Regions from separate parts of the Paenibacillus sp. URB8-2 genome, predicted to be linked through region 4. Evidence: riboswitches for the same ligand, from Rfam matches in the RefSeq annotation. Region 4 holds a riboswitch; each other region holds the start of a gene.
The links. A riboswitch is a leader RNA that binds a small molecule or an ion and turns the genes downstream of it on or off. The one in region 4 is predicted to bind cyclic di-AMP.
Positions count from the first base shown of each region.

Region 1: linked by a shared signal. The riboswitch ahead of PUR_RS14370 (APC family permease) and the one ahead of PUR_RS00495 (C40 family peptidase) in region 4 are both predicted to bind cyclic di-AMP.
Region 2: linked by a shared signal. The riboswitch ahead of PUR_RS21590 (C40 family peptidase) and the one ahead of PUR_RS00495 (C40 family peptidase) in region 4 are both predicted to bind cyclic di-AMP.
Region 3: linked by a shared signal. The riboswitch ahead of PUR_RS19365 (C40 family peptidase) and the one ahead of PUR_RS00495 (C40 family peptidase) in region 4 are both predicted to bind cyclic di-AMP.

Region 1 is NZ_AP023239.1:3,135,123-3,142,537, forward strand. Features, by position in the region: gene PUR_RS14345 (ArsR/SmtB family transcription factor) at 1-5, shown strand, start outside; gene PUR_RS14350 (MFS transporter) at 67-1,221, shown strand; gene PUR_RS14355 (protein YmzB) at 1,295-1,630, shown strand; gene murB (UDP-N-acetylmuramate dehydrogenase) at 1,735-2,649, opposite strand; gene PUR_RS14365 (ABC transporter ATP-binding protein) at 2,776-3,573, opposite strand; gene PUR_RS14370 (APC family permease) at 3,880-5,697, opposite strand; cyclic di-AMP (ydaO/yuaA leader) riboswitch at 5,821-5,979, opposite strand; gene PUR_RS14375 (disulfide oxidoreductase) at 6,162-6,626, opposite strand; gene PUR_RS14380 (DsbA family protein) at 6,623-7,375, opposite strand.
Region 2 is NZ_AP023239.1:4,675,818-4,683,232, reverse strand. Features, by position in the region: gene PUR_RS21615 (sugar phosphate isomerase/epimerase family protein) at 1-557, shown strand, start outside; gene PUR_RS21610 (hypothetical protein) at 702-1,049, opposite strand; gene PUR_RS21605 (ABC transporter ATP-binding protein) at 1,197-1,877, opposite strand; gene PUR_RS21600 (ABC transporter permease) at 1,874-3,439, opposite strand; gene PUR_RS21595 (Fe(3+) ABC transporter substrate-binding protein) at 3,527-4,618, opposite strand; cyclic di-AMP (ydaO/yuaA leader) riboswitch at 4,934-5,067, shown strand; gene PUR_RS21590 (C40 family peptidase) at 5,070-5,540, shown strand; gene PUR_RS21585 (helix-turn-helix transcriptional regulator) at 5,637-6,575, opposite strand; gene PUR_RS21580 (sulfite exporter TauE/SafE family protein) at 6,714-7,415, shown strand, end outside.
Region 3 is NZ_AP023239.1:4,191,090-4,198,504, reverse strand. Features, by position in the region: gene PUR_RS19385 (C40 family peptidase) at 1-410, opposite strand, end outside; gene PUR_RS19380 (BlaI/MecI/CopY family transcriptional regulator) at 723-1,157, shown strand; gene PUR_RS19375 (M56 family metallopeptidase) at 1,147-1,995, shown strand; gene asnB (asparagine synthase (glutamine-hydrolyzing)) at 2,124-4,004, shown strand; cyclic di-AMP (ydaO/yuaA leader) riboswitch at 4,347-4,478, shown strand; gene PUR_RS19365 (C40 family peptidase) at 4,483-4,953, shown strand; gene PUR_RS19360 (SHOCT domain-containing protein) at 5,204-5,437, shown strand; gene PUR_RS26625 (IS3 family transposase) at 5,614-5,754, opposite strand; gene PUR_RS19350 (hypothetical protein) at 6,055-6,696, shown strand; partial or broken gene PUR_RS19345 (IS630 family transposase) at 6,809-7,415, opposite strand, start outside.
Region 4 is NZ_AP023239.1:99,660-107,074, forward strand. Features, by position in the region: gene PUR_RS00475 (4a-hydroxytetrahydrobiopterin dehydratase) at 146-433, shown strand; gene PUR_RS00480 (c-type cytochrome) at 555-911, opposite strand; gene PUR_RS00485 (GNAT family N-acetyltransferase) at 1,015-1,515, opposite strand; gene PUR_RS00490 (C40 family peptidase) at 1,858-2,349, opposite strand; cyclic di-AMP (ydaO/yuaA leader) riboswitch at 2,355-2,498, opposite strand; gene PUR_RS00495 (C40 family peptidase) at 2,843-3,310, opposite strand; cyclic di-AMP (ydaO/yuaA leader) riboswitch at 3,331-3,470, opposite strand; gene PUR_RS00500 (hypothetical protein) at 3,703-4,533, opposite strand; gene PUR_RS00505 (M1 family metallopeptidase) at 4,544-6,538, opposite strand; gene PUR_RS00515 (YwhD family protein) at 6,994-7,415, shown strand, end outside.

The DNA.
Region 1 (7,415 bases), 2.5 Mb from region 4:
TGTAATCCGGTTTTTTATAACCATGTTGTTCAATAGTTGTTCAACTAATGAATTAGGAGGTTAATAATGCAAAAATCCAGCTTGACTCTCTTTTTTCTCATTATGTTCGCCATCGGCACAGATACGTTTCTGATCAGCCCTCTGCTTCCCGTCCTTCGTCAAGAGTTCCATGTATCGACCGCAAGCTCCGGCTGGATGGTCAGTGCCTATGCGTTCGGCTACGCCTTGTTCGCTCTGGTGGCAGGCCCGGTGTCCGACCGGCTGAACCGAAAGCATGTCATAATATGCGGGTTGGCCGCCTTCTCCCTCTCTACGGGTTTATGCGCCGCCGCTGTCGGTTTCTGGAGCATGGTTCTGTTCCGTTTTCTGGCCGGGGTCAGCGCTGCCGTCGTATCCCCGCAAATCTGGGCTTCCATTCCGGTCCTGCTCCCCAGGGAAAAGATTTTGCAGGGAATGGGCATCGCCACCGCCGGTCTCTCCATCGCCCAGATGCTGGGCCTCCCCATCGGCAGTTTTTTCGCCGCTCATTCCTGGAATCTTCCGTTTATCGTGATCGGGTTGTTTTCCCTCCTCCTGACCTTTCTGATTCCTTTCCTCCTGCCCTCCATTCCGCCCCACAATCAATCGGCAGACCGCCTTTCTCTCTTAAAGCCATACGCCGGGCTGCTCTCTTCCCGTATTGCGGTTACCGCCTTTGCCGCCTATTTTATTTTTCAGATCGGCAATTTTGCCGCCTTTTCCTTCCTCGGCTCCTGGCTTTCCGGCGATTTCGGCTTAAATGTGGCCCAAATCGGCCAAGTTATGCTGTTCCTAGGTCTCGGCAACATGCTTGGCAGCCTGTTCGGCAGCCGTCTAAGCCAGAAGCTTGGACGCTCCGGAACACTGATTTTGGGCATTCTGGTCAACAGCGTAATGTTTCCGCTGCTCTCACTGACGGGAAATATTACCGGCATTAAGGCAGAGCTGATTGTCATCTTCGGAATCGGCGGGATTCTGTTCCCCATCATGATGAGCTCCCTCCAGTCTTTGTCGGAAACCGCCCGCGGAACGGTCTCGGCTCTGGCGAACACCCTGATGTATTTTGGAACCACGATAGGCGCCGCGGCCGCCGGAGGGATTTATCAGGCCTCGGGTATATTTCTCGGCGTGACCCTGCTGACTTTACTCTGCTTTGTCCTCTCCGCCTTCCTCTTTCGAAAAAGTGGAGTCGCGGCAACTTAGATGGATTCAATTTGCCATAGCAGGGTAAATTACTGATTAAGACTGACAATGTGGCAAAGGATGGGATCGTACGATGGAAGAACATGTACAATTGCTTGCCGATTGGCTGAACGGGCATACAGGCGGAACGATTGTAATCGAAAAACAGGAGTTGGAGGATCGCGACAAGATCTATTTTAAATTGGAACGTGTTGATTACCGGGATGCCGTCGATGTCATTGACGATTATCTGGACAGCGCGCTCATCCTGCACGGTACGGGCAGAACAATGAACGCGGACGGCGAACTGGTCAGCCTTCCGCTTCAGAGCTACGAGATCGCAGTCAGCGGCCTTGCTTTCACTTCCGCGGATGAGACAAGAGTGCAAGCGCAAACGGATCGGGCCAAATATACGCTAGCGCTTGAGTAAGAGCAAGCAAAAAGCTGCTGGGAATGGAGGTTAGCCCCCCCTCATTCCCAGCAGCTTTTTTTGAAGATTAGAAATGTAGAACAAAGCCGGGAGCCGTCATCACTTTACAGCTCTTCGCCGATAATCTCGACTTCCGTCTCCAGCTCGACGCCGAAACGCCCCTTTACAGTCTCTCTCACATGCTGAATCAGTCCGATATAATCGCTTGCCGTAGCGTTATCCGCATTAATGATGAACCCCGCATGCTTTTTCGATACTTCAGCTCCGCCGATTCTTGTCCCTTGAAGTCCGCTTTCCTGAATCAACTGGCCTGCAAACCGTCCCGGAGGCCGCTTGAAGACACTGCCGCAGGATGGATATTCGAGCGGCTGCTTGGACTCCCGCATCTCGGTCAGCTTATCCATCGCCGCCTTAATTTCCTCGTGGGTTCCCGGCTTCAGGGCAAAACGGGCTTCCAGAATGAGATAATCGCCGCTGGAGAAGACGCTTTTCCGGTAGCCCCACTTCAGGTCATCTCCTTCCAGCTTTACGATGGCGCCGGTCTTGTCGATGGCAAGCGCGCTTTGCAGCACATCGGCCACCTCGCCGCCGTAGGCTCCGGCGTTCATGTACAGCGCACCTCCGACCGTGCCGGGAATGCCGCAGGCAAATTCAAGACCCGTCAATTTCCGCTCAAGTGCGAAACGGGAAGTATCAATAATTTGGGCTCCGCACTGGGCGATGACCACATCGTCCTTAAAGCTGATGCCGGTTAATCCGGACGTTTGCAGAACGATGCCGCGCACGCCTCCGTCCCGGATAATTACGTTTGAACCGTTCCCTAATATAGTAAGCTTAATGCCGTTTTCGGCAGCGTATGTAAAGACCGCTTGAATTTCCTCGTAAGTGGAAGGCTCAGCCAGAATGTCCGCCCGGCCGCCCATTTTGGTGAAGACATGATCTTTGAGCGATTCATGGCTCTTAATCGTTCCGGACGGAACAAGCCTTTGCAGATCCTCTTGAATTTTGCCGATATCCATGGGTTTGCTCCTTTAGTTGTTATACATATCTTTAGGCAATCCTCACTTTAACAACGAACAGGCTCCCTTGTCAATGACAGGAGCCCGTTAATCGGCTTTAAGTTTTCAGCTATGGATTCGGTTCAATTAGACAGCCTTGCTCTTAGCAAGGCTGTAGGGCAGACACAGCGGCAATCCCGTCCGCGGATCATCGACAATATCCGCCTCGATCCCGAACACTTCGCGCAGCACGTCCGGAGTCATAACATCTACCGGAGCGCCTTCGCTGACTACGGTGCCCGATTTGATCGCAACCATATGTTGGCCGAAGCGTGAAGCGTGGTTCAAATCGTGTACGACCATAATAATCGTCCGGCCCTCCCGCTCGTTCAGCATCTGCAGAAGCTGAAGCACTTCAAGCTGATGCGCCATATCCAGAAAGGTCGTCGGTTCGTCCAGGAACAAGATATCCGTCTGCTGGGCCAGCGCCATGGCAATCCATGCGCGCTGCCGCTGTCCTCCGGACAGGCGTTCGATCGGCCGGTCGCTGAAATCGCCCATCCCGGTAACTTCAATAGCCGAGGAAATGATCTTCCGGTCTTCCACAGTGAGAGAGCCGAAGCCCTTCTGATGGGGATAACGCCCGTAGCTCACCAGTTCGGAAACGGTCAATCCGTCCGGAGCGGTCGGATTTTGCGGCAGAATCGCGAGCTGGCGCGCAACTTCCTTCGTCGATTGGGTATGAATCGACTTGCCGTCGAGCAGCACACTGCCGCTGGCCGGCTTCATCAGCCGGGCCATCGTTTTGAGGATCGTCGATTTCCCCGAACCGTTGGCTCCCACGAGAGCCGTAATCTTCCCGGTCGGAATCGACAAGTTTAGATCCTTTACAATAATCGACTCCGCATAGCCGATACTTAATTGATTCACATTCAAACGTTCCATCATAAACAGTTCACTTCTTTCCTGTTATCTCCATATCACCACGGATATTATTTTTAGCCTTGTCTTCTCAAATGATATTGATTATCATTATCCGTGTCAACATAAAAGATCATAACTTCCCCGCTTCTGCTTAGTCATGTAAGAAGAAACGGCTTCGCCGTCCTCTGGAAGAGGAAGGCATCCGTTTCTCGTAATAATATCAGGTTAAGGATAAGCGCGAAGCTTATACTTTCTGATATTGCCAAAAAAGCTGCCGCCGGAGACATTCTCCAGCAACAGCTTTCTGCCAACGGGCTGTCTGCCCGATTATTTATTCAAATGATACGGAACCGTCGCAACGACGATATCCTTGTGATTCATGAGATAAGTCCGGATAAATACGCTCGTCTGATTATGCAGGACGGCCTGCCACCAATGCTTGGTAATAAACTGCGGAATCAGAATCGTAATATGATCCGTCGAAGCATTCTTCCACTCCACCGTATCGATAAATTTAACCAGCGGACGCATGATGCTGCGGTACCGGGAACGAAGGACGATCAAGCGCACTCCGGGATTCCATTCCTCCCACTTCAGCTCCATTTTGCGGATTTCTTCTTCGTCGAAGCCGACATAGACGGCAACCACATTATCAGTTAACGATTTGGCATAGCTGATCGAATGAAGCACCGCACGCGTTACGGCGGATACCGGGATAACAATCGTGCTTCCTTTAATACATGGCTTATCTTTATCCAACTGAATCCGGAGCTGGTCTGCCGTATTCATATAGTGACGATGAATGCGGAAGAAAATAAGCATAACAATCGGCAGGAAGATGAAAGCCACCCATACGTTCGAGAATTTGGTAATAATGAAGATAAGCGTAATGGTAAGGGTTGTCAGCATTCCGACCGTATTCACGGCAAATTTGGTCCGCCAGCCAGCCGGCTTCAGCTTATACCAGCGAATCATCATGCCAAGCTGGGAAAGAGTGAACGGAATAAATACGCCGACGGCATAGAGCGGAATCAGATTTCCGGTTTCGCCGTGAAATGCAGCAACGAGCAGACAAGAAGCCACTCCCAGGAAAATAATGCCGTTGGAGAAGCCGAGACGGTCGCCACGGACCATAAAAGCATGCGGCATATACTTGTCTTTAGCCAGCATGAACGACAGCAGCGGAAAGGCCGAGTAGGCCGTATTGGCCGCCAGGAACAAGATGACCGCCGTTATCGCCTGAATGCAGTAGTACAGGACGCCCCGTCCGAAGGTCGATTCGGCAATTTGCGAAACCACCGTTTCATTGGCGTTCGGGGTAATGCCGTACCAGTAAGCCAGCAGTGTTATACCGGTAAACATGAATCCCAGAATCAAACCCATCATCATGAGGGTTTTGGCGGCATTTTTTTCCGCTGGGGCCTTAAAGTTCGGAATGGCATTCGATACCGCTTCGACACCGGTCAGCGCCGAACAGCCGGAGCTGAAGGCCTTAAGCAGCAGGAACAGACTGACATTGGATACCGCACTGCCGATTTCGGGAACAGCGGCATGACCGCCGCCAGCCGCATATTTGACCAAACCGGAGACGATCAGAACCACGATAGACAAGACGAACAAGTATACCGGGACGGCAATGAAAGAAGCCGACTCGGTCACGCCGCGAAGATTGATAATAGTCAAAATGATGATTACCGTGACCGCAATCGCCACAGTATGGTCGTGCAAATTCGGAAACGCCGAAGTGATCGCATCCGTACCAGCCGAGGCGCTAACTGCAACCGTCAGGATGTAATCCACAAGCAGGGAACCGCCTGCGAGCAGTCCCGTGGAAACCCCGAGATTATCCTTGGCTACGATATAGGCTCCCCCGCCTTGAGGATAAGAGAAAATCGTCTGCCGGTAGGATAAAATCAGAATTGCCAGTAATCCCAGTACCGCGAGGGCAATCGGCAAAGAATACCAGATAGCCGTAAAACCTGCTGCTATCAGCACGATCAAAATCTGTTCCGTTCCGTATGCGACGGACGAAAGTGCGTCCGATGACAGAACGGCAAGTGCCTTCACTTTGGTTAACTTTTCCTGGTCGAGTTCGGTTGATTTTCTGGGACGACCGATCAATAGTCGTTTTACTCTGCTTACCATTTGGATACAGTTCCTCTCTTTGTTGAGTTGAAACGGTAATACCGCGCGCCGTTTTCAGTGGTGGATTTTCATAAATAAGGGCACAAAAATAAGCATACGGAAATGACCGCATGCTTATGCATGATCATATCCCACTGTAGCTTACGAGGTTAGCTGGCGGATTCGGACTGTGGAAGCCCTACGGACCGGATAACATCCCGGCACCGATTCACCCCGTTGACCGCTGGGCGGTCAAGTTGGTTCCCCCGTTTTTCCATTTGGAAAATTCAGCGCATATTCAACTTCTCACAAGGTCTAATATTAGTCTATATTGCCATAGCCGTAAACAGTGAAAATGATGAAAAAGAAATGAAAAACGGACTAATTCACGCAAATTCCCATCAAGAGATAATCATGTCGTTCATTATCTTGTATTATCCCTGCAGCACGGGTTTTTATGTCCATTACGGAAGAAAACTTCCCCGTTAAGAGTTGATTCCGTCCTCCGCCTCTTCCGTTTCCTCCTCCTCGCGCGCTCTGGCGTTCCACAGCATCAGGGCTATAAGGATAAAAGCCGTCAGCGCCAGCAGCGGGATCGTAATGAAACCGAAAAAATTCAGATAATCTTTCGTGCATGGCACACCGATGGTGCAAGGAAGTACTTTGCCGAGAGCCGGTATTTTCTGCTCCGCGTAATGATACAGCGATATGCTGCCCCCTATAACGCTAAGCGGAAGCACGTAAGGAACAATACGCTTATCATTCCGATAGGTCGCTATACCAAGAAGAAGCACCTGCGGGTACATGAAAATCCGCTGGAACCAGCAGAGCTTGCAGGGTTCGTATTTCAACACCTCACTTAGGTAGAGGCTGCCGGCTGTGGCAACCAAGGATACAAACCAGGCCAGGTAGAGACCATACCGACTCAGGAAGCCGGAGAATGATTTCATTCCGTCTCAACCGCCTTTGCCGCCGTCTCAATCTCCTTGGCGATCGCTTCGAGATTGAAAGGCTCATTGGCCTTTATACCATTTATAAACAGCGACGGTGTACTTGTAACACGGCTGTCCTTTGCTGTCGCGTTATCTCTTGCCAGTTCATCCTCATAAGTACGCTCTTGAATGTCCTTGCGCAGCAGATCGTAATCGACATCAAGCTGTTCTTTTTGCGCAAGCTCAACCAGGAAATCCTCGGTCGCCCACTCGGTCTTCTCGTCCCCCTGATTGGCATACAACGCATCGTAATATTTCCAGAACGCTTCGCTATTCTGATGGTAAACCGACAACGCCGCTAAGGAAGCGGTCTCGGAATCGGGACCGATGAAGGACATATTGACGAAATACAGGGCAGCCTTGCCTTTTTCGATGTAATCCTTCACAAGCTGCGGCTTGACAACGCCGGAGAATTGGGCGCAGGCCGGGCATTTATAATCTCCGAACTCAACCAGCTTAACGGGCGCATCCGCCGCTCCAAGTCTTGGAAGCTCATCATACTTAAAAGACACCGGACTCGCGGAACTTCCCGGGCTGCCCGTATTTTTGGAAGCCAATACAAACATCGCAGCAAAAAGAACGACCACGAGCAGGATCGCTCCTAGTAAAAGGATATGTGTTTTCTTCTTCTGCCGTTCCTGTTCGGCCCGCAGCTTTTCTTGGGCCAGGGCTGGGGAGACTGTTCTGCTTTTTTTCGGTTTGCTCAATGTTATAATTCCTTTCTGTCCTGTCGGACCGGAGTAATGG
Region 2 (7,415 bases), 1.0 Mb from region 4:
ATTCTCTGCATCGCCCGGAAGGGTTTGACCAGTGGACGGATGAGCAAAAAGAAGCGGAGTACCGCTATAATGCGTCCATTATGCGCCGGCATGCCGAACATGCGGAGCGGCGAGGGAAAATGCTACTGGTCGAAAACGAGCCCCCTACCATGTCGAGCAACGCCAAGGAGCTGGGCCTGTTAATTCGCTACGCGGACCATCCCAGGCTGAAAATTAACTGGGATATCCTCAACGGCTGGCGCGCCGGGGAGTACCCGACGGTAGAAGCCTACGAGCATGTGAAAGAATACGTATGGCAGACCCATATCAAAGGGGCATACCGTAAGGCAGATTCGGCAACGGATGAACATCCGTTTGGAGAGTTCGGGAATTTTGCCATTCCCGGGCAGGACGATTACGACCACAAACCGGTCATGTCGGCCATCGCCAAGCATGATCCGCAGGCCGTAATGACCATTGACCCGCACTATCCGTCGCTGGACGAAAAGGACAAGCTGGGGGAAGTGGAGGTCATACGCCGGAGCAAACGCTTTTTCGAATCGATTGCCGCAGATTGAGTGAATGAATAGAGCCGATAACGATAATAACAGCTTGCCCCTCCGCTGTAGCGGAGGGGCATTTCGTATTTAAGGGATTGGTCGGAAGCCATATAAATAAAAAAAGCCAACCCCACCCGACGTGGAATTTGGCTTCTATCTAATTTATAACATGTTGACCATCAAATCTCCATGGGGGTCTGCAAAGCTAATGGAGAAACTCCTTTTATAGAAGGCACTCACCACGTTATGCAAATGCCACCACCACTCGTCTTCTGGCTTATTGGTATTCGGAAAGTCATGAATGAGCTTCAGTTTTTCGTAGAATCCCTTGGCGTTAGATAGGAGGATCAAATCATATCGATTAACCTCCAGCTTCTCTTCGTCGGTCAATTCTCGGAAATATGAATGGATCTTGCTCCGCAGCCGGAGCATCTCAACCATTTCAAAGGGGCTGGCATCCAAGTCTTTCACATCCATCCCATAATGGTCGATATCATTTTGCCTAGACATATCGGAGCACCTCCTTGATTGATCCTGTTACGGGGAATAGATTATCTCCATTATATCATCGGAGAGAACTCAAGCCTATTATGAATCCAAGAATGCCATGCGGCTCAACTACACTTATGGGTGTTATCATATTATGATGCCGCAACCCTAAGCTTTGCAGGTTAGCACCCGTACGCCCGGAGCAGACCCCGGACCCAGATGAATCGACCGGTCGCTGATCGCCTCCACATCCTGATGGTCATGGGTAACGAACAGGCAGGTCATCTGCGCTTTCTTCAGAATCGTCCGCAGCTCCGAACGGATCGCGTCCTTCAGTCCTGCATCGAGGTTGCTGAAAGGCTCATCCATCAGCAGAACGGCCGGCTTCTGGGCGAGCGCCCGGGCGAGTGCCACTCTCTGCTGCTGTCCGCCGCTCAGCTCATGCGGGTAACGATCCTTGAATTCGCTCAGCTGGACAAGTTCAAGCATGTCTTCCAGCCGTTTAGCCCGTTCTTTGCGGGGGAGACGGTGCAGGGCGAACTCGATATTTTTGCGGACTGTCATATGAGGGAACAGGGCGTAATCCTGAAACACCATGCCGACACCCCGCCGCTCCGGCTGGATGTAGCAGCCTTCATTCACAACGGGAGCCCCGTTGATCCGAATCTCCCCGCCCGAAGGAATCTCCAGACCCGCGATCAGCCGCAGCAGCGTGCTTTTTCCGTTGCCGCTTGCGCCTACGATCCCGACAATATCCCCTTTTTCAATGGAACAGGAGAACCGGTCGATCACTGCGGACTTGCCCCGCTCATAAGAGAAGGATAGATTCCGGATGTCTACGATACTCATTGCTCCCACCTCCTGTCTAAATAATGCATAACGTAAACCGAGATCAAGCTGATGCCAATGATAAGCAAAGAGGGAATGGCCGCCTCGAAAATCTGTTCATCGCTGGCATACCGGTAAGCTTTTGTAGCCAGAGTCTCGAAATTGAAGGGTCTAAGGATCAAAGCCAGCGGCAGCTCCTTGCAGATTTCCACAAAAGTCAGGAGGCATCCGCTCATCACGGCTCCCTTAATTAAAGGCAGATCCACCTTGAAAAAAGTTGCGGTCATTCCATGCCCCAGCATGCGTGACGCTTCCGTATATTTTCGGCCCATTTTCTCAAACCCGACTTCCACGGCGTTGTACCCCGTAGCCATAAACCGGATCACATACCCCGCGATCAGCATCGCGAGAGTCAGGCTGAGAACGAGGGGGATTCCCCCAAGCGCGAGCTGATGATGAAAGGCCGCCCAGACTTTATCCAGCTTCAAAAAAACAACCAGCACACCGATGGCGATAATGGCCCCGGGCATGGAATATCCGGCGGTTATCGCCTTGGAGAGCACAAATGAAGCGGTGGAACGCGTCCGGTTCGCCCCGGCGGCAATCAGTGAAAAAATCATGATGATCAAGGTGGAGACGACAGCCACGAACAAGGTTTGGTAGATCAGTCGGAACAATCCCGCGTTCCACATGCTGTCAAACGTCCAGCCCGCCCATACGATTAATTGCAAAAGCGGGAACAAAAAGGCTGCGCACCAAACGATCATACAGAACAGGGAGGCTGCCCACCCGCGAGCTCCCGTTAAGCGCCTCGGCACAAGCGGCCTCGACTTACTCGTCGTCGAGCTGTATGCGCGCCGTTTGCGCAGCAGCATTTCGACCAGGAACAAGCCGATGACAATCATCATGAGCCAGGCGGCAAGGCGCATCGCCGAATCGGCATCATACATTCCGAACCAGGTCTGGAAGATCGCTGTCGAGACGGTCTGAATGCCAAAATAACTCGTTACCCCGTAATCGCTCAGCACCTCAAAGATCACGAGGCTGATACTGCCCGCAATGGCTGGACGGGATAATGGAAGTGCGACCCGCAGGAATATGGACAAGCCATTCCTACCCAGCAGCCGGGCGTTCTCAATATATGAGGCGCTCTGTTTTTCTAAGAACGATTTGGTAATCAGATATACATAAGGAAACAGAAACAAAGTAAATACAAGGACCGCGCCCCGCATGGAGGAGACGGTAATCAGCTCCTGATTGGGAACAATTCCGAACCGGTTCCGCAGTGTCGTCTGGACAATGCCGGTGTAGCTGAACATCGTGCTGTATGTAAAAGCGGCGATGTATGGAGGAATGGCTAGAGGAAGAATCAGCGCCCACCTAAAGAACCGTTTTCCCGGAAAATCAAAGACCGCCGTAAGCCAGGCCAGCGTTACCCCGAGCAATGCTGTCAGCACGGCAACCATCAGCGTCAGCTGAACCGTTTGGGCGATATAATCCTTTACGAGGTACTGCCTGATTTGAACCCAATTGCCACTTGGCGGATTAAATACCGAGAGCAGTACAAAAAGAATGGGCAGCAAAATAACTGCCGCCCCCGCCAAGCTTGCGATTCGCCAACCGCTAAGGCGTCTTTGTATCTGTACCTTAACTGTGTTTAGATTCATAAATTATTTCCAGCCTGTTTTGTTAATGATTTCAATTGCTTTGGCATTATTAACGCCCAGTTTGTTGAAATCAATGTGCTGCGTTTTGAATGTTCCCCAGGATTTGAGCAGCTCGGGCAGCTCAGCCTTGGCATTAACAGGGAACTCGAAGTTTTCATTGGTAACCATCGTCTGCGCTTCGACGCCGGTCAGGAATTCAATCAGCTTGACGGCGTTGTCCTTGTTCTTGCTGTACTTGGTTACAGCCGCGCCGCTGATATTCACATGAGTGCCAGTCGTTTCCTGGTTCGGGAAGAAGACGCCGATGCTTTTACCGACTTTCGCTTCTTCCGGATCGTCCGAATTGATCAGCAGGCCCACGTAGTACGTATTCATCAGCGCCACATCGCCTACACCGGCGACAATCGCTTTGGCCTGGTCACGGTCATTTCCTTCCGGAGTGCGGGCCAGATTGGCTACCAATCCTTTGGACCATTCTTCCGCTTTCGCTTCGCCGTTCAATTCAATGAAAGAGGACAGCAGGGACTGGTTGTACAAGCTGGAGGACGGACGAACAAGCACTTTGCCTTTCCAGGCCGGGCTGGTCAGGTCCTCATAGGTGGAGAGCTGCTCCGGTTTTACACGATCCTTGGAGTAGACGATGACGCGGGCGCGTGTGGAGAGTCCGATCCACTCATTGTCCGGGTCACGCAGGTCTTTCGGAACATTCTGGTCGATCGTTGCCGAAGTGACCGGCTGGAGCAGTCCGGCCTGCTTGGCATTGTTCAACACGCCGCCGTCTACCGTGAGGAACAGGTCAGCCTGTGTGCTTTCGCCTTCGCGCTTCATGCGCTCAATCAGTTCCTCCGCCTTACCGTCAATCACGTTTACTTTGATGCCGGTCTCTTCCGTGAATTTCTTATACAGTAGAGCGTCCACGTCATAACTCCGTGCGGAATAGATATTGACGACTTGCTCCGCTGCCTGTGCGCTCGGCTTTGTCTCTTCTGTATTACCCGCACCGGCTTCACTCGCCTTGTCCGCGCCGCAACCGGCCAACAGACCGGCAGCAAGTACTCCCGTAAGCAATGGAGCAAAAAATTTACGCTTCACCATTTTCAAACATCCCCCTAGATAATGATTATTATTCTCAATTAGCAACATGATAACTTCACTGCTTTCTTCATGTCAATAAGATTAAATTTAAATGTCTTTGGAATTTATAATAGTTATTTTAAATAAGCATATTTTCGTCACAATCTCGCGGTGGAGTTCCACATCCTGGAATATAGATAGGTGTAGTTACATTTTTGTTCTTTTTAACGAAATGAATGGAGGCCAGGATCATGCTTGTTTTCCTTATAAAAAACGGGGTTACATAAGGATTGACAGCCTTCTTTTTGATGTATTAAAGTATGAATAGTTACAAAATATTAACTATTGCCGAATTTCGTTGTTGAAAACGGGGGAACCATTCCGGGTGAATTATTCTTGCAAGCAAGGGAATATAGGGAACCTTTAACCGAATCCTCAGCTAACTCCGTAGGCATTGAAAGGGAGAACAACTCTGAAGAAAGTCATCCTATCGCTGCTAGCAGCCGCTGCTATATTTACTTCCGCCGCACCCAGTACATATGCAAGTGAAGTTAAGCTTGAGAGTGTCGTGGACCAGGTTCTCGGAACACCTTACGTTTATGGAGGCACTACCACCTCCGGCTTCGATTGTTCCGGTTTTATCCTGTATGTCCTAAAGAAATTTAACGTCGATGATCTGCCGCGCACTTCCCAGTCCCAAGCCAGGGTTGGAACCTCGGTAGCCAAAGACGATTTGCGTGTCGGTGATTTGGTATTTTTCAATACGTTCGGCCGAGGGGTTTCCCATGCGGGAATTTACATAGGCGACAATCAGTTCGCTCATTCCTCCAGCAGCAAGGGAGTCAGAATAAGCAAGCTGTCCGATTCGTATTATCAGGACCGTTATGTTACCGCCCGCCGGGTAGTGGATGAGAAGAGTTACTCCAAGATGATGAGTCAGTAGATACATAAAGAAGGACAAGCCTGCGGCATTTCGCCGGGCTTGTCCTTCTTGTTTGCTCAGGGTCCCCGGTAATTTTCAGACCCCTAATTCCCCCTGTCACACCTCTCCGACAATCTCACCGCAGCTAGAAATATCATAACCTCCGAGTCCGCTTACTTCATGTCTGAATTCGGGCGACCGCAGTGTGGCCAGAAGCGCCTGAAATTGCGGTTTATCCATATCCTCCTTGTAAAAGACCAGATCGTACCGCTCCCTCTTGAGCGGAATGAAATCGACCCCGGACACCTGCTGCGCCGCTTTTTCCGTTCCAATTCCCACGTCCGCAATGCCCCGCGCGACGGCGCTGGCCACGGCGATATGGCTCGGCTCCTCATGTTCATATCCCTGAATGGAATGGGGATCGATGCTGCTGCTGCGCAGCCACTCGTCCAGCATGATGCGGGTCCCCGAGCCTTTTTCCCGGTTGGCCAGGACGATTCCCGGTTCCAGCAGGCTCTCCCAGGAGCGCAGATTCTTCGGGTTGCCGGGAGCAACGTAAAATCCCTGATTGCGGAATACCAGATTAACGATTACGCTCCGGTGTCCGGGCAGAAGCCGGCGGACGTACGGCGTGTTGAACTCATCGGTCTCGGCGTCCCATAAATGGGCGGCGGCGAGATTGGCGGTGCCCCGGTACAGGGACAGCAGCCCGTCAAGACTGCCGACGTAGGAACGAAGGGAGCGGATGGCGGGAGTTCTTTTTTCCATATGGGTGGCAAGCACATCAAGGACAATGTCCTGGCCGCATATAATGAGTCCCTGGTTATCGATAATCAGCTTCTCCATGGAGACGGCCGGAGGTACGGGATGGGGCTTTTCGGCTGCATAGGATGGGCGGGTGTAGGCCTCGAGGTCGGCGGGGGTGACCCGCAGCTTTTTGCCGATCCGGTAGGACGGAAGCTCACCCCGTTTGATCAGGTCGTACACGGTCCCTTTGGATATTTTAAGAATTTTGGACACCTCTTCGGGTGAATAGGAAAGCGTGCTGTCGGACATGGGGAAGATCACCTCGTCAATATTCGTTCAAATGTTGCTCTTGTCAATCATTATAGGCTAGGATACACTTTTTTTAAATCCGGTTTTGTTACGTTTCGTGGTGTTTTGTACGGTTTTATGGGAGGAGGTAAAGGATTTATGAATGAAAAAGGCAAAAAATCACTGCTAGCTGTATTAACGGGAGCGCCAATTGGCTGCCTCGGGGGATTGATCGGACTCGGCGGAGCGGAATTCCGCCTTCCTGTGCTCGTGGGTCTGTTCAAGTATCCGACGCGTCAGGCGGTGGCATTTAATTTGGCCGTCAGCCTGGTCACCCTGATCTCCTCGCTGATCATGCGCCTTCCCCAGGCTTCGCTTCCAGCTCTGACGGCTATTCTGCCCGTCATTGCCTCTTTTATCGCCGGCGGGATGATCGGCGCCTACACGGGGGCGAACTACTCCAAGCGTTTGTCCGAGCACACGCTCGAGAAAGTCATTCTCATTCTGCTCGTTTCCATTGGCATCCTGCTGGTCGTCGAAGGCTTCTCCCCGGTGGTCTCCAGCGGAATACCGATGCCGCTGCCGGCAGCCGTACTCGTTGGCATTGCTTTTGGGATAGGAATCGGCATCGTGAGCAGTCTGCTCGGGGTTGCCGGAGGGGAACTGATTATTCCGACTCTGCTGCTCGTTTACGGGGTGGATATCAAAATCGCGGGCACCGCCAGCGTATTGATCAGTCTGCCAACTGTGGTGATCGGGATGATCAGGCATGGTTCAAATGGTGCCTACGCGGAGAAAAAAGAATGGAGGGAACTCGTCGTTCCCATGGGAATCGGCTCGATTATCGGTTCATTTATCGGC
Region 3 (7,415 bases), 1.5 Mb from region 4:
CGGGCTGTATTTTTATCAATTCCTGTGTAAGAGGACTCGTTATTTCCTCGATAAGACATAAAAAACATGATATCGCCGGGCTTTAATTCCTGCCAGTTTTTTGTGTGCGAGCCATTCTCCTTAACGTAAGCTCCTTGTTTACGTGAATCGGGAGGTATGGTAACTCCTGTACCTTCTTTGTAGGCTTGTCTTACAAAATCGGAACAGTCAAAAGTCTGTGTATTACTGCGACTGGAACCAAATTCATAGGGGGTGCCCAAATATTTCATTCCACTGTTAATCACATTTTCTCGCAGATTACTAGTTTGGACAGCTGTAGATTGACTTGCTGCGGAAATAGATGAAACATTCAGTGAACCAAAAGAAATTGAGGCAGCTAGTGCTACGAAAATAAATGACTTCTTCTTCATGTTCTATCCCTCCAACAGGTTGTAATAAATATGGGACACATCATAACATAGTTTTAAAACGTTTGTAGATATATAAATTTTGGTAATTATAACTTTAAGCACTAATCCGTTGACTATAGATCTAAAAGAAACTACAATGTGTAGTAGTTAAAACATGCAGGAGGATTACAAGGTCCTATTATGACGAAATGGATTATGTTATTGTTTGTTTTATTAGTCGTTATGTTGATTATTTGGGGAGATAAGCTTTTGGAAGATACTCCTTTAAGTAGTTCTCTATTCCAAAAGTATCTAGAGAGAAGGGGGTAAAACGTGTTGGTTAAACGTATTAATTTAGAAGGAGAAGGGATAAACCGCTTTTTTGGATCTCTTGAATCTCAAATTATGGACATTATCTGGGCTAACTCAAAAGTCACGGCGAAGCAAGTACAATCTCTTCTCAAAGAAGAGCTGTCGTACAATGCTGTGATGACAGTAATGAATCGGCTTTTTGAAAAGGGTCATCTCAAGAAAACAACCGTAGGTAAGGGAAGGTTTAAGCACAGTTATTTTGAACCCATCCAAAGTAAAGAGGCATTTATAAATGAGCAAACGCGAATTGTGACCGAGGAACTTATTCATGATTTTGGGGGCCTAATGGTCAACCACATGGTTGATGCTGTACAGGAGGCCGACCCAGAACTAATGAAGCTGTTGGAGGCTCGCTTGGAGCAGTGGCGCAAAGGTGTTAATGATAATGAGCATTAAAAAGCATCAAGTGGCTCTTAGTTTGATGATCCTTATTAGTTTACTAATATGGAGTCAAATGATCTTATATGTTTTACATGAGTTTAGAGGATATTCTCCAATATGGGGATTGCTGGAATATTGTCTTTCTGCATTGGCAGAGAGGACGATATTACATCAAGTGATTTTCGTCGGACTGAATATTATTATCTTGTATAGCTTCTTTGTAGTCATAATCATGGTTTATCAGCAGATCAGACTAGAACGACAGTGGAATAAGGTTGTGCAAACTCAATGTGATATCACTTTAACTAACAGGCTTAATAAACGGTATGATTTTATAGATGGACGGATTGTCGTCATTCACCGTGATTCGTTATTAGCTCTCACTTCGGGTTTTTTCAGGCCGAAAATTGTGCTTTCATCAAAGCTTGTTCAAGAGTTTACAGAACACGAAATTCTTGCTGTTTTATTACATGAGTACAACCACGCTCAAAAGTTTGATCCGCTTCGCTTACTGATCATTCATCTCATTAAGAATAGTTTACCGTTTGTTCCCATCTTAAAAAAGCTAGCTCATTATATTATGGTCTGGACTGAAATTGAAGCGGATCAGTTTGCGGTTAGTCAGATGAAATCACCGTATGAATTAGCTTGTGTGCTCTATAAATGTTCCAGAAGTAAACAAAAACGACCTATTGGGGTTGGTTTCGCTGATGATGCAATTAATTATCGAATTCAAAAGCTGGTTCAACCGAAGGCTAAGATTAAAATTCCTGTATTAGAAATAATCCCAGTGGTTATGTCATCCATTCTATTTGTATTGCTTAGCATCATTATCATAAGCGGCTGCAGCTAGCCGCTTTTCTTGAAAGTTAAAAACTACGCATTGTAGTTTATGAAATAAGGTTAACCAACTGAAGAAGGTGCTTTAAGTTGTATATTAAACTACAATATGTAGTTTATAAATAAGGAGAGGACTTTTTTATGTGTGGAATTGCAGGGATTATGAGATTTGAAAATGACCAAGGGCCAACTGTATCCATGTTAAGGAAAATGACCCATATGATGCAGCACCGTGGCCCTAATCACACCGGAATCCGAATCATCGATAATCAGGTCGGTTTAGGATTTACCAGATTATCAATTCTTGATTTATCGAATGGAAGTCAGCCACTATCCAATGAAGACCAAACCTTTTGGCTAATTTTTAACGGTGAAATTTATAATTATCAGTCCTTAAGAATAGAATTGGAGGGATTGGGACACCGATTCCAAACGAATACTGATTCTGAAGTTATTGTCCATCTATATGAAGAATATCAGGAGCGCTGTGTAGATAAGTTACGTGGAATGTTTGCTTTTGCTATCTGGGATCGGAAAAACAAACAAATGTTTGCTGCCCGGGATCACTTTGGCATTAAGCCATTTTATTATTACTTGGATCATAAGAAGTTTGTATTTGCATCGGAAATTAAAAGTATTATAGCGGTGGAAGATATTAATCCGGCAGTCGATCCTAAAAGTTTACTGCATTATCTCACACTTCAATACGTTCCGCAGCCAGCTACAATGTTTCGTGGAGTCAGTAAACTCGAGCCAGGTCATTTTTTGAAAATAGATTCCAGGGGAAGAATCACAAAACAGAGATATTGGGAGCCAAGCTTTGAAGCAGAGGATCGTCCGCTTGAGACCTTTATCGAAGAAATTAGATACAGTCTTAGGAATTCGGTTAAACTGCACACGCAGAGTGATGTCCCCCTAGGAAGCTTTTTATCTGGTGGTATTGATTCTACAGCGATAGCAAGTTTCTTAGCGAGTCAACGTTCGGTTAAAACCTTTTCAGTCGGTTTTGAAGGAGAACAAAATGAAAATGTGGTTGCTAGACAAATCGCCGAAGCGCTGGGAACAAATCATTTCGAGGAACTGATTTCGGCTCAACATTTTTTTGAAGATACCATGAAAGCTGTATGGCACATGGACGAGCCCATTGCAGATCCATCGGCCATTGCCGTTTACCGGTTAGCACAATTAGCAGGGGAACAGGTTACTGTGGCACTGTCCGGTGAAGGAGCCGATGAATTGTTTGGTGGATATCGCATTTATAGGGAGCCTCACTCGCTAAAACCATTATCGTGGATGCCTGCAGGAGTAAAAAAACGATTAAAACAATATGTAGGTGAAATCCCTTTCTCATTTTATGGAAAGAATTATATCCGAAGAGCACTGACCCCTTTGCAAGAGCGCTTTTTCGGAAATGCCAACATTTTTTCGGAAGATGAAAAAAGGATGGTCCTAAATTTTCATCCTGACCTATATAAAAACTGGGAACCTACGACGGAAATCACGAGAGCCATTTATGAGGAACATAAGAATCTGGATGACATAACCCGCATGCAGTTAATAGATCTCCAACTTTGGTTGCCCGGTGATATATTAATGAAAGCGGATAAGATGAGTATGGCTCACTCTTTAGAAGTCCGCGTTCCTTTTCTTGATAAAGAGGTTTTTGAAATTGCTCGAAAAATTCCTGCCTCTCTACTGGTGGCAAAAGGAACTACTAAATATGTGCTGCGCAAAGCCTTAGAAGGTATAGTTCCCTTTCCTGTGTTAGACCGTCCTAAGCTGGGCTTTCCTGTACCCTTAAGAAAGTGGTTACAAACTTCCATTGGTGACATCATGATCGAGCAAATCGAGAACAGTGGAATTGATCAGTGGATTCAAATAATCTATGTTAAAGAGATGCTGAAACAACATCGAAGGGGAAAAGTGGATTACTCCCGCAAGATTTGGACAATTTATATTTTTTCGTTGTGGCATTCTTTGTATATCCAGCAGTCTTCTATAAAGCGTGCTTTGGTAAATTAAGATAGTAAGGCAGGATATGGGTCTTTGGACTAATTATCAGATTTCTCATATCATTGACTAGTAGGGTCGTAAACGAAAAAAGTGAATAGTCATTACAATTTTGTTGCTTTTAGTTTTAGATATCTTTATTTGTATTTGATAGAAATGTAGTAGAAAGGATTTTTACTCGTAAGTAGCTGATATTCCCCATTGCCTTATCTTTCCTTGTTATATTAAGATTTTAGAGCAAATTGTACTACAAAAATATGTAGGAACTATGTGGATCGAAAATAAAACAAACGAGTAAGAGAAAGTATTGACAGGCGTCTTCTAAATATTATAAAGTAGAAATAGTTACAAAATATTAACTTGCTGCCGAATTTCGTTTTGAAAACGGGGGAACCATTCCGGGTGAATTATTCTTGTAATCAAGAGAGTATAGGGAACCTTTAACCGAACCCTCAGCTAACTCCGTAGGCATTGAAGGGAGAATAAGGTTCTGAAGAAAGTCATCATTTCTCTAATAGGAGCTGCAGTTTTATTTACTTCAACAGCACCCACAATCTTTGCAAGTGAAATCAAGCTTCAAAGCACAGTGAAACAAGTAATTGGAACCCCATATTTATGGGGAGGAACTACTGTTTCAGGGTTCGATTGTACAGGGTTTATCTTATATGTAATGAAAAAGTTTAATGTAAATAGTCTTCCGCGTACATCCCAGTCCCAGGCCAAGGAAGGAACTCCGGTAGCTAAAGAAAATTTGCGATCAGGTGATTTGGTGTTTTTTAATACCTTCGGTAAGGGAGTATCTCATGCAGGAATTTATATCGGTAATAATCAGTTTGCACACGCCTCCAGCAGCAAAGGAGTAAGAATAAGTAAGTTATCGGAATCATACTACCAAAATCGTTACGTTACCGCTCGGCGAGTGGTGAATGATAAGAGTTTCCGAACAATGATAAGTGACTAACCAATAGGACAATAAGGGCAAGTTCGTGTTTATTCACACGGGCTTGTCTTTTTTCATTTGAAGGCCCTAAGAGAGTGGTGGAGAGTTGTTGGGGACAGATAGAATGCAGTAATACTCATTTCAAAAATAAAAATAAATAGGGGCTTTACGAATGAATAGCTTCTAAGGCTCGTTTCGCATTTAAGGAGTTTGGAACTAAGGGAATAATTGGTTTGCGAAATGAAAATGCTAGTGATGGGAGGAATGTGCAATGATGTATGGTTCCAAGATGACCATGATGTGCTTCATCATGGTGATTGGTTTACTTCTTCTGATCATTGCTATTGGCATAACAATTTATGTAGTTATCCGATTGCTAATGAGGAAATACAGAGTGGATGATGGACCCCTCATGATATTAAAAGAACGTTATGCCAATGGTGAACTCAGTGATGAAGAGTTTAATCATAGACGAAAATTATTGGACAATAAAAGTCAGACTTGAATTAAACAGGGGCCTGCTACGTAGAAGGCTCCTGTTTAATTCATGTCGCTTATCAGGCTCGATTACGATAGTAGACGTCTGCTCCACTAAAGCTTCCACATTTCCTACCCTAGTTATATCAAGCAGCACCATCCGCTTCGTTCTTAATGGATAGTCAACCCTAAACTGAACAATAATTATGAGGGCGCTTTTCTGGCTTGTACAGGAGTAAGATACCTCAATGTACCGTGGATTCGGTGATAATTAAACCAATGAACATAGTCCTGAAGTTCGACAGATGAATGGAAATATGAGGAACTTAATCCGGATTTTTTAATGAAGGAAAGGATCCCAGGTTGAAGAGGCTGGTAAAGGACAAGAAATATGATCTATTATCAAGAAGAATTCCGTTGATATTATTTAACTCGATGTTATGATGCTTGATATGGATGGCTTGCTTTATTTGGTTATATAGTTTCCTTATTCTATGTCTGAATATTTTGCATCCGAGTATTTATCCTCGACTAGAATCCTGTCTACATGATTTCCACATAATTTTAAAGTAAAGTAGTATTAATTCTAACGCTTAACAAAAATAGATGGGCGAGTCCATCTATTGGTAAATGGAGGTATAATGATTGAGCGAAATACTTACTTTTCTGATTTTGGCTGCTACAACTGCCGCCATGAGCGTTAACTCCAGTAAGCCACATGTCATTTCTGAAACCATTGAAGACTTGCAGTTTTTGTCACAATTGGCTGATGAGCTATTGTCGGATCAAGAGCGAACGATCGTTACAAGTGTTAGTTTTGAAGGTGATAAAGCGGAATTAGAGTCTTTAGCCGCAAAGTTATATGCAGATAAGCATGTACAGAGTCCAATAGATGATAACAATGGAAAAAAGTGCTCCTTAGTGCTTCAAAATCGCGTCAGCGGACTAAAGGCACTACCTGCAGCTGAATCATGGATGAAAGATACAGTTGCAAATCTGGAGAAATTAGGGATTGTTGGTTTTTGGAATATCAGCATTGAGGGATGGATGATTGAGGGAAGAGAAATGAGTGCTTTGTTGGATCCTGTTTTGCTGTACATCTCTGCTTACGAAGTAGAATCTGATCAAAACGGCCAACAATTGTATACCAGTTATTACTCTGGGCTTTTTCATAATTCAGTTATGGCTGAAGATGAAAAGTTTAACCTGCAAATACTTACGAATTACTCATCCGAGTTCAAGAAATGGTATATGGCTTTGGGGACACCGAGGATTACTTCATATTAATGATATCATGACTTTTATGATTATTGTTTGTTGGTTGAAGGATAGTTTCTTGCTGTTTTTGGTTTGACCTATCTTTTCGAATTATAGTGTCGGATGAGCTGCTAGTACAGCATCAGTCTTTAAATTGTGGGTAAAGCCTTTTAAGTTTTATCCGTGCATCTTCGGTAGTGAATTGCCAATCTATACCTCTTTGAGAAGCGTTACGAGCAGATTCCCATTCGGTCAGTTCGCTTGCTAATTCTTCTATTGACGGAATTCGTCTTGCTAAACATTGGCGCGTCATTACGCTCAGCTCAATTTCAGCAATGTTCAGCCAACTGCCATGTTTGGGGGTGTAATGAATTTCGAGCCGTTTGGCTAGACGCAAGGCGGTTTCCGGTTCAAAGGCTTCATACAACGAGGCGATCGAATGCGTGTTTAAATTATCCATCACTAAACGAATTTTGGGTGCACTCGGGTAATGTACGTCTAACAGTTCTCGAACTTGCTCCGCCCATTCCATTTTTGTGCGGCGAGGACGAACGCTGACGTGTCTCCAGCCCACAAGCGGTTCAGTGAAGATAAAGATACTGCAGGTCCCATGACGTACGTATTCGGAGTCTTCACGCAGCGGCTTGGCGGGCTTCATCGGGATCGGTTTTCGAGCGTCATCCAGCAGTTGGAACGGTTTCTCATCCATGCAAATCACGGGACATTCGCTGTCGTAGGGTAAATGGTAG
Region 4 (7,415 bases):
ATTTGCCGGGATTCAAGAATACATTAAACCGAAAATAAGCGTTTTTCCTGGCGCATCCCTTGGACGAAAGAACCTGAGGGATGTTTTGTTTAACGGGAAGGCTAAAGGAACTTAAACGGCTGCTTTTCAAGGGAGGAAACATAAAGTGTTATTAACCGAGGGAGAACTGCATGAGCAGGTGGGCAAGCTGGAAGGCTGGAAGCTGGACAGCGGGGCCATGGTGCGCAAATACCAGTTCAACGATTTTATGAAGGGTATTGCGTTCGTGGATGAGGTGGCCGCCATCTCGGAGGCGTTCGACCATCATCCGCATATCACGATCGATTATAAAACGGTAATTCTGCGGCTTACAACAAGCGAGGAAGGCGGCATTACCGCGCTCGACGTGCGTGAAGCCCATGAGTTTAATGAGGCGTTTGAGAAGACCCGTTAAATGAAGGCCCGTTAATTACGAGGAAACCCGATAGACGACAGGAGAAGAGTTTTATTAAAAATACGCCCCTGTGCCAGGAAGCATTATGCTCCTGCGCAGAGGCGTATTGTTGTCTTGGCACTCATTTTTTCTCGGACAGCCACATGGCGATGTTGGCAATCTCCTCCGGAGCCAGCTTATCATTGAAGGAAGGCATTTGTCCCCGTCCTTTGGTAACGATGCTGTAAATCTGCTCGGCCGTATGCTCGCTGCCTTCCTTTTGCAGATTGGGTCCGACTCCGCCCTGAAGCTGATCGCCGTGGCAGGTGATGCAATTGGCTTTAACTGTCGCTTCCGCTTTGGCGGGATCAGCCTTAACGGTCGGCATGGTCGGATTGTTCTGCTCGGCGACCTGCTCTTTTCCGGGCAGTGTGAACATCAGTATAACCGCAAAGGCGCAGGCAGCGAAAAATAATCCGCTCATGATCCACTTTTGCATCCCCAATCGTCCTCCCCTATGTAAGCTGCTTCTCTAATTATAACGGATGGTGAAGCGTTATCATAGGGTTTGTGACAAAAAAATGAACGGTGGTCCGTCCGATTCAGCTTTTATGGAGGGATTTATCATAGACCATGCAGTAAAAGGGCTTATCTCCATTTGGCGTCCGGCGTTCGTAGGTATCGGTGATCGTAAAGCCGCATTTGCGGTAGGCCCGGATGGCTCTTTGATTCCAGGTAAGAACTTCAAGATCGACCTCTCGACTGGGATATCGTTTCAGCGCCTCTTTTACAACCGCTCCCACAAACAAATGGCCGAGGCCATGCCCGCACAATTCGGGACGCATACCGATCCCCAGACGCACCGTGCCTTCCATCGGAAAAAGCTGGGCGAAGCCGCAAAGTTTGTCCTCTTCGTTCAATACCGAAACATACTGCTCCCTCCGAATCCGCGGATCTCCGAATTCAATGCCGAGCGCCTCCATTTGATCCCAAGACAGCCAGCCGTAAATATTATAGGGCGCCTTGTATTCCCAACCGCAGATATCCCTGGCATGCGCAGATGTCATGGGCCCGACATGAAAGATGATATTAGAGCTAATCATACGTTCAGCGACCTCCTCTCCCCGCAGGGGAAAACCTTTTATATTAAATTATATACAAAAAAAGGTGATTTCGACGCAAAAACTTTGCAGTTAGGAGAGAACCTGGCGAGCGAATAAATTTTAGGAGTTTGGCCGAAAGCGCTCAGCCATGTTTGACGAATGCCGGAGGGGGTAAAATAAGAATAACACAAGAAAGAAACGGTTCCGCCATCCTTTTGGAGACGATGCCCGTTCTAGTTGAAATATTAGACTAAACGATAAGCGCGTAGCTTATAAGTTCTTATATTAAAATAAAAACCCCTCGCCGGGGTTAAATCCGGGAAGGGGTCCTATAGGGCAGTATTACTGCACATCATCATTGTCTTCAGAATCAACGGCTACGGATTGATAAGCGCTGGAGCCCATCACCCGTTTGGCGCCGACAAACCGGCTGACATAATAACTGTCGCTCAGGGAAGTGACGGTAACGCCTTTCGAAGAGGAAGCATGGGCGAACTTTCCGGAGCCGATATAGATGCCGACATGGGAAATGCCTTTTCCGGAAGTGTTAAAGAATACAAGATCGCCGGCTCTCAGATCGCTGCGGGACACGGCATCTCCCATTTTGAACTGGGAACCCGACTGATGCGGCAGATCGATGCCCATCTTATCGAACACGTACATGGTGAATCCGGAACAATCGAATCCGCTTGTGCTCGTGCCGCCGGATACGTATTTGGTTCCGATAGCGCCGTCAATCACTTTATCCATTTTCGAATCGGCAAATGCGCTGCCTGCTCCGAGTGTGAGAACGATGGAAAAGCTGAGGAATGCTGCCGCCAACTTCTTCTTCAAAAGATTTGACTCCTTCCAAATGCCTGCGAGGTTAGCTTAAGGATTCGGTAGAAGGTCCCCTATGACCCCTCTCTTGAACAGGAGGTCAATTCACCCAAAGATGGTTCCCCCGCTTCCCTGATGGTCAGGGAACTCGGCACATACTGTATAGTGTCCGGATTATAGTGGGTAGATCATGACAAAATTATCGTCAAAATGTTAATAATCATTACAAAAATGTTACTATAAACTCATTGCGCTTATTGTAACAAACCTTTTGTTGGTTGGCAATCACTTTTAACATAGTAAAATTCGATTTTGTAGCGCTTACATTTGTGAATTCACTTAGAAACACTGGATAAAAATCGTGTTTTTATGCTAAAAATTTTTTTTGGCGTTGTTTTTTGCAAAAGCTGGTTCAAGCCGCCGAAATAGGTGTATAGCTAAACTATATACAGAAAAAAGGAAAAACCCGGAAATGATTAGCGAGATCATGTTCCGGGCAAGAGATTAATCAATCGTAAGCCACGGCTTGGTATGCGTTTGTGCTCATGACACGTTTGGCGCCGACATAACGGTTGGCCCAATAGGACTGGCTAAGCGAGCTGATGGTCACGCCGCGTGAAGAAGAGGATTGCGCGAATTTGCCGTTGCCGACATAAATGCCGACATGGGAAACGCCGTTTCCGAGCGTATTGAAGAATACTAGATCTCCTGAGCGCAGTTTGCTGCGCGATATGGAAGTTCCTACTTTGAATTGCGCTTTGGATGTACGAGGAAGGGTAAGTCCTACTTTTTTGAAAACGTATTTGGTAAATCCGGAACAATCGAACCCGGCTGTGCTCATTCCACCGGTTTTATATGAGGTTCCCAAAGTTTTTGCAATAACAGTGTCCATTTTCGAATCTGCGAAAGCGCTTCCTGACCCCAGAGTGAAAACCATCACAAGGCCTATCGCAGCGGCTGCGAGTTTTTTCTTGATATGTTGACCTTTCAAAGCTTGTGTTCCCCTTCCAATGCCTGCGTGGTTAGCTTAAGGATTCGGTTTGAAGGTTCCCTATGACCTCTTTGTTACAAGATCAATTCACCCAAAAAATGGTTCCCCCGCTCCCCGGTGCCCGGGAATTTGGCTAGTTATGCACCAGAACAATCGACTTGATTCATCATCATACGACAAGATAACAAAATAGTTTTAAAAGATTACAAACTTGTCACCTCAACACAAGCCTCATTGTATCAGACGATTTGGGGTTTGGCAAATTTAATTTAGCGGACGAAATATTTGCCAATATAAAAATAAAAAAGAGTTCAGATTCCTGTCACGGAATTTGAACTCTTTTCGCCTGTTATGCATAAATGATAGGGTGTTTCTAATTATGAATCCTTCGTTTTGCTGCGCCATAGATGATATTGCGCCGACAATCCCCACATATCGAATAAAGTGGAAGGGAGAGGCGCAAGCTGCCTAATGAAGAGCGCGGGCAGTCCGGGACTGAGAAACCCCGTCACCGCAGATACAAGAAAGATCAAGAGCCCCCCTAACCCGAACAGAATCCGCAGCGCCGCGGAGGGCAAGAAGCAGCGCATTGCGGTCAGTAGCGAAGCAAGTATTCCGGTGCCGCCTGTGTAACCGAACTGCATATATAGCAGGATCAAGCGAATGATAAACACGTAAAGCAGCCATGCGAGAATATACGGAAGAATCTGCAGCAGCAGCCCCGGCTCCCAGTAGGATGACAGAATGAGTCTGTATCCCTTCGGCAGAAGCCAGTATAGGGGAAGAAGGGTCAGAACCCATTCGGCGGCGCTGAAGAGCAGAACGGGCAGCCCGTACTTTTTCATGCCGGGAAAAAAGAACAGCCCGCGTTCACCCCGGCTCTCCTGATGCAACTCATGCAGCAGCCCGGCTCGGATGAACGGCGTAGCCAGCAGGCGCACGCCCGCCAGAATAAGCAGTGTCCACAACCAACGCCGCACATCGGGTTCGGAAGACAGGCTGAGCTGGGCATCGATATAATACAGCAGCCTGCCTGCTGCACTGCCGCCGGCATTCTCGGAAGGGTAACGCAGCAGCGCGGGAACAACAGCCGACCTTACAAAGCGGTACAGAAAGTAGCCCCAGAGCAGCCGGTAGATAAAGAGCAGAATCAGTATATAGAGCTGTTCCTTGATGCTGCCCCAGCCGCGGATTATCCATTTTCTCATTCGATTCACCTCACCAGACGAAAATGCCGAGCACAGTTTCGATCGCGTTTGTCAGGCTTAGCGTCCAGCGGGAAACGAGGGCCGAGGGGAGAGCCGCTTTTCTGAAGTTGTTGATATGCTTGTTCTCCAGCAGGACTTCGTGACCCGGGTCCACCTCGGCCGAAACAAGAGGAGCCGCAGAGGAGAGCCGGAACGAAGTTTTCCCTCCCTGGCCATCCCAGACTTTATGCAGCGTGTGGCCGTCGGCGAAGGTGAACTTGACGCTCACGCCGGAATACAGGCTGCCCTTATTGGCGACGGTTGTCAGCGACTCGTAGACGCCGCTTTTACTTTTGCTTACAGTAATATCCTCAACGGAGAAATCGGGAGCGCCTCCGCCGTATACGTAACGGTCGAAGTAATCCTGCCACGATTTTTTGGTCACCTTTTCCACAATTTTTTGAAAATCGGCGGTGCCCGGGTGACGGAAACGATATTTGCGGGCATAAGAGGACATAATGGAATCCATTGTCTTGGCGCCGACCTGCCGTTCGATATCCTTGAGCACCAGCTTGCCCCGAATGTAGACGTTCTGGGTGTAGACATTCGCGCTGCCGTATTTCCAGGTATCCAGAGTCAGCGGCTTGGGTTTCGTAACGAGACTGGCCTGTAGAGGAAGATTGGAGGCGAGCCCGTATTCCTGCTGCATCAGCCTGTCCTCGGCATAGGAGGTAAAGCTCTCGTCCAGCCAGGCTTCCTCGAACTCGTTGCTGGCCACCATTCCATAGAAGTACTGATGCCCGATTTCGTGAATCACCGTCCGTTCCAGCGAAGTATCGGCAGAGCCGCTCTCCGCGCCGAAGGCGGTGATTAAGGTGGGATACTCCATGCCTCCCGCTCCATTGCCCGCTTTGGGCGGAACGACGATGGACAGCGTGGTATACGGATAGGGGCCGTACCATTTACTGAAAGCGTTCAGCGCAGCCTCGGCGGCCTGGAAATAGCGCTCCTCCAGATTTTTATGCAGGGGGTCCAGATACAGCTTGATCCGAACGCCGGGCACTTCCGCCGAGGAGTAGGCTTTTTCCGCATACACAAAGTCCGGAGAAGCGGCCCAGGCGAAATCATGCACGTCATCGGCATAAAATTGATATATTTTTCGTCCCTCTGCAACTTTGGCGTTCCTAACGGGAAAACCGGTTGCAGCCACGGTATAATTCGCGGGAACGGAAATGGCCACGCTGTATATCCCGAAATCGCTGTAAAATTCGGAGGTGCCGTGGTACTGGTGCAAATTCCAGCCTTCTTCCCCCCTGCCCCGCGCCCCTGCGGGCTCGTAGACGCTCAGCTTCGGAAACCACTGCCCTGCCATGACAAAATCGCCGGATTCCCCCATGCGGGCAAATATTTTCGGCAGACGCACTTCAAACCGCAGCTTGACCGTAACGCTTTCTCCGCCGTTCACCGGCTGCGGCAGATGGATCTTGATCAGGGTCTTGTCTTCCGGGTTGCCGTCGTCGGGCTGGACGTACTGCATCCGGTGCATCAGGGAGACGCCGTCGGTCGTTCGCACATCGGTCAGCGTTATCGATCCGAATCCGTCCTGGGGCATGCTGTCGCTGCGCAGCTTGCCGCCGGATTCTTTCATGAAGGTCGTGCTGTCTGATGCAAAGGCATTCGGGTACAGGTGGAAGTACAGATCGCTCACCGGGTTCTTGCCGGGATGGGTCCACGTTACCGTCTCGGCGGCGGTCAGGGTGCTTGTGCCCGGATCGAGCTGCACGCTGATGTGGTACTCCGCCACTCTCCGGCTGAGAGCCGGGGCGGAGTTGGCGGCCGGAGGAACGGGCATAGCGGGTTTGCCTGCCTGTTCCTGGCGGGGACTGGCCGGGGACTTGGCCGTTTCCGGAGCGGCGGTATAGTGGGAGACCGGGGAAGATCCGGATAGCGCCCATATTCCTCCGCCCAGCAGACAGAGGGCGGTCAGGGCGGCGAAGAGATAAGTCGTACGGAATCGTCGCTTCATACTGTAATTCCTCCCGTTGACAAGCTTCTACGGGATGTATATGTTGGCATTCGCCGTATTATTAGCTAAAATTAAATTATTCAAGAAGAAACGACTTCGCCGTCCTTTTAGAGACGGTACCGTTTCTCGTAGAAATATAAGACAAAATAATAAGCGCACAGCTTATACATTCTTATATTTCAAGAAGAAACGGCTTCGCCGTCCTTTTAGGGACGGTACCGTTTCTCGTAGAAATATAAGTCAAAATGATAAGCGCACAGCTTATACATTCTTATATTTCAAGAAGAAACGACTTCGCCGTCCTTTTAGGGACGGTACCGTTTCTCGTAGAAATATAAGACAAAATAATAAGCGCACAGCTTATACATTCTTATATTTCAAGAAGAAACGTCTGACAGCGTTCTTGAAGGACGCCTATAAACCATTAATTTATATACCAGGGAAGGGAGTGCGGCATGGACAACAAGCAGCCGGATGGCAAGAAGCAGATTGCTTTGAATATTGTGAACGCCAAAAGCAAGCATAAAGGATTCGGAGCGGGTTCGATCGAACTGAACAACGTGTCGCCTGTAATTATCGACGGAGGCGAAGCGGTCATCGACATTGGCGCCATGCACGCCAAGAGCAAGGTGGAGAAGGGGATCAAGTTCTCCATGAACCGCGAGGATGTGCAAGACGGCAGACAGGTCTGGGTGGTCTGGGTAGCCGTTGAACGCACGCAGGAAGGCCAGCATTACGCAGGGTTGACCGCATGCGAGATGTGGATTGACAGCGCGGCGAAGCGCGGCTGGAAGATCCTTGCGGATCATGTGAACAAGCTGGACTCAGCGCTTAAGCGGCGAATTGTTGTCGAGGGGCTCGGCGCGCAGGAGAAAGC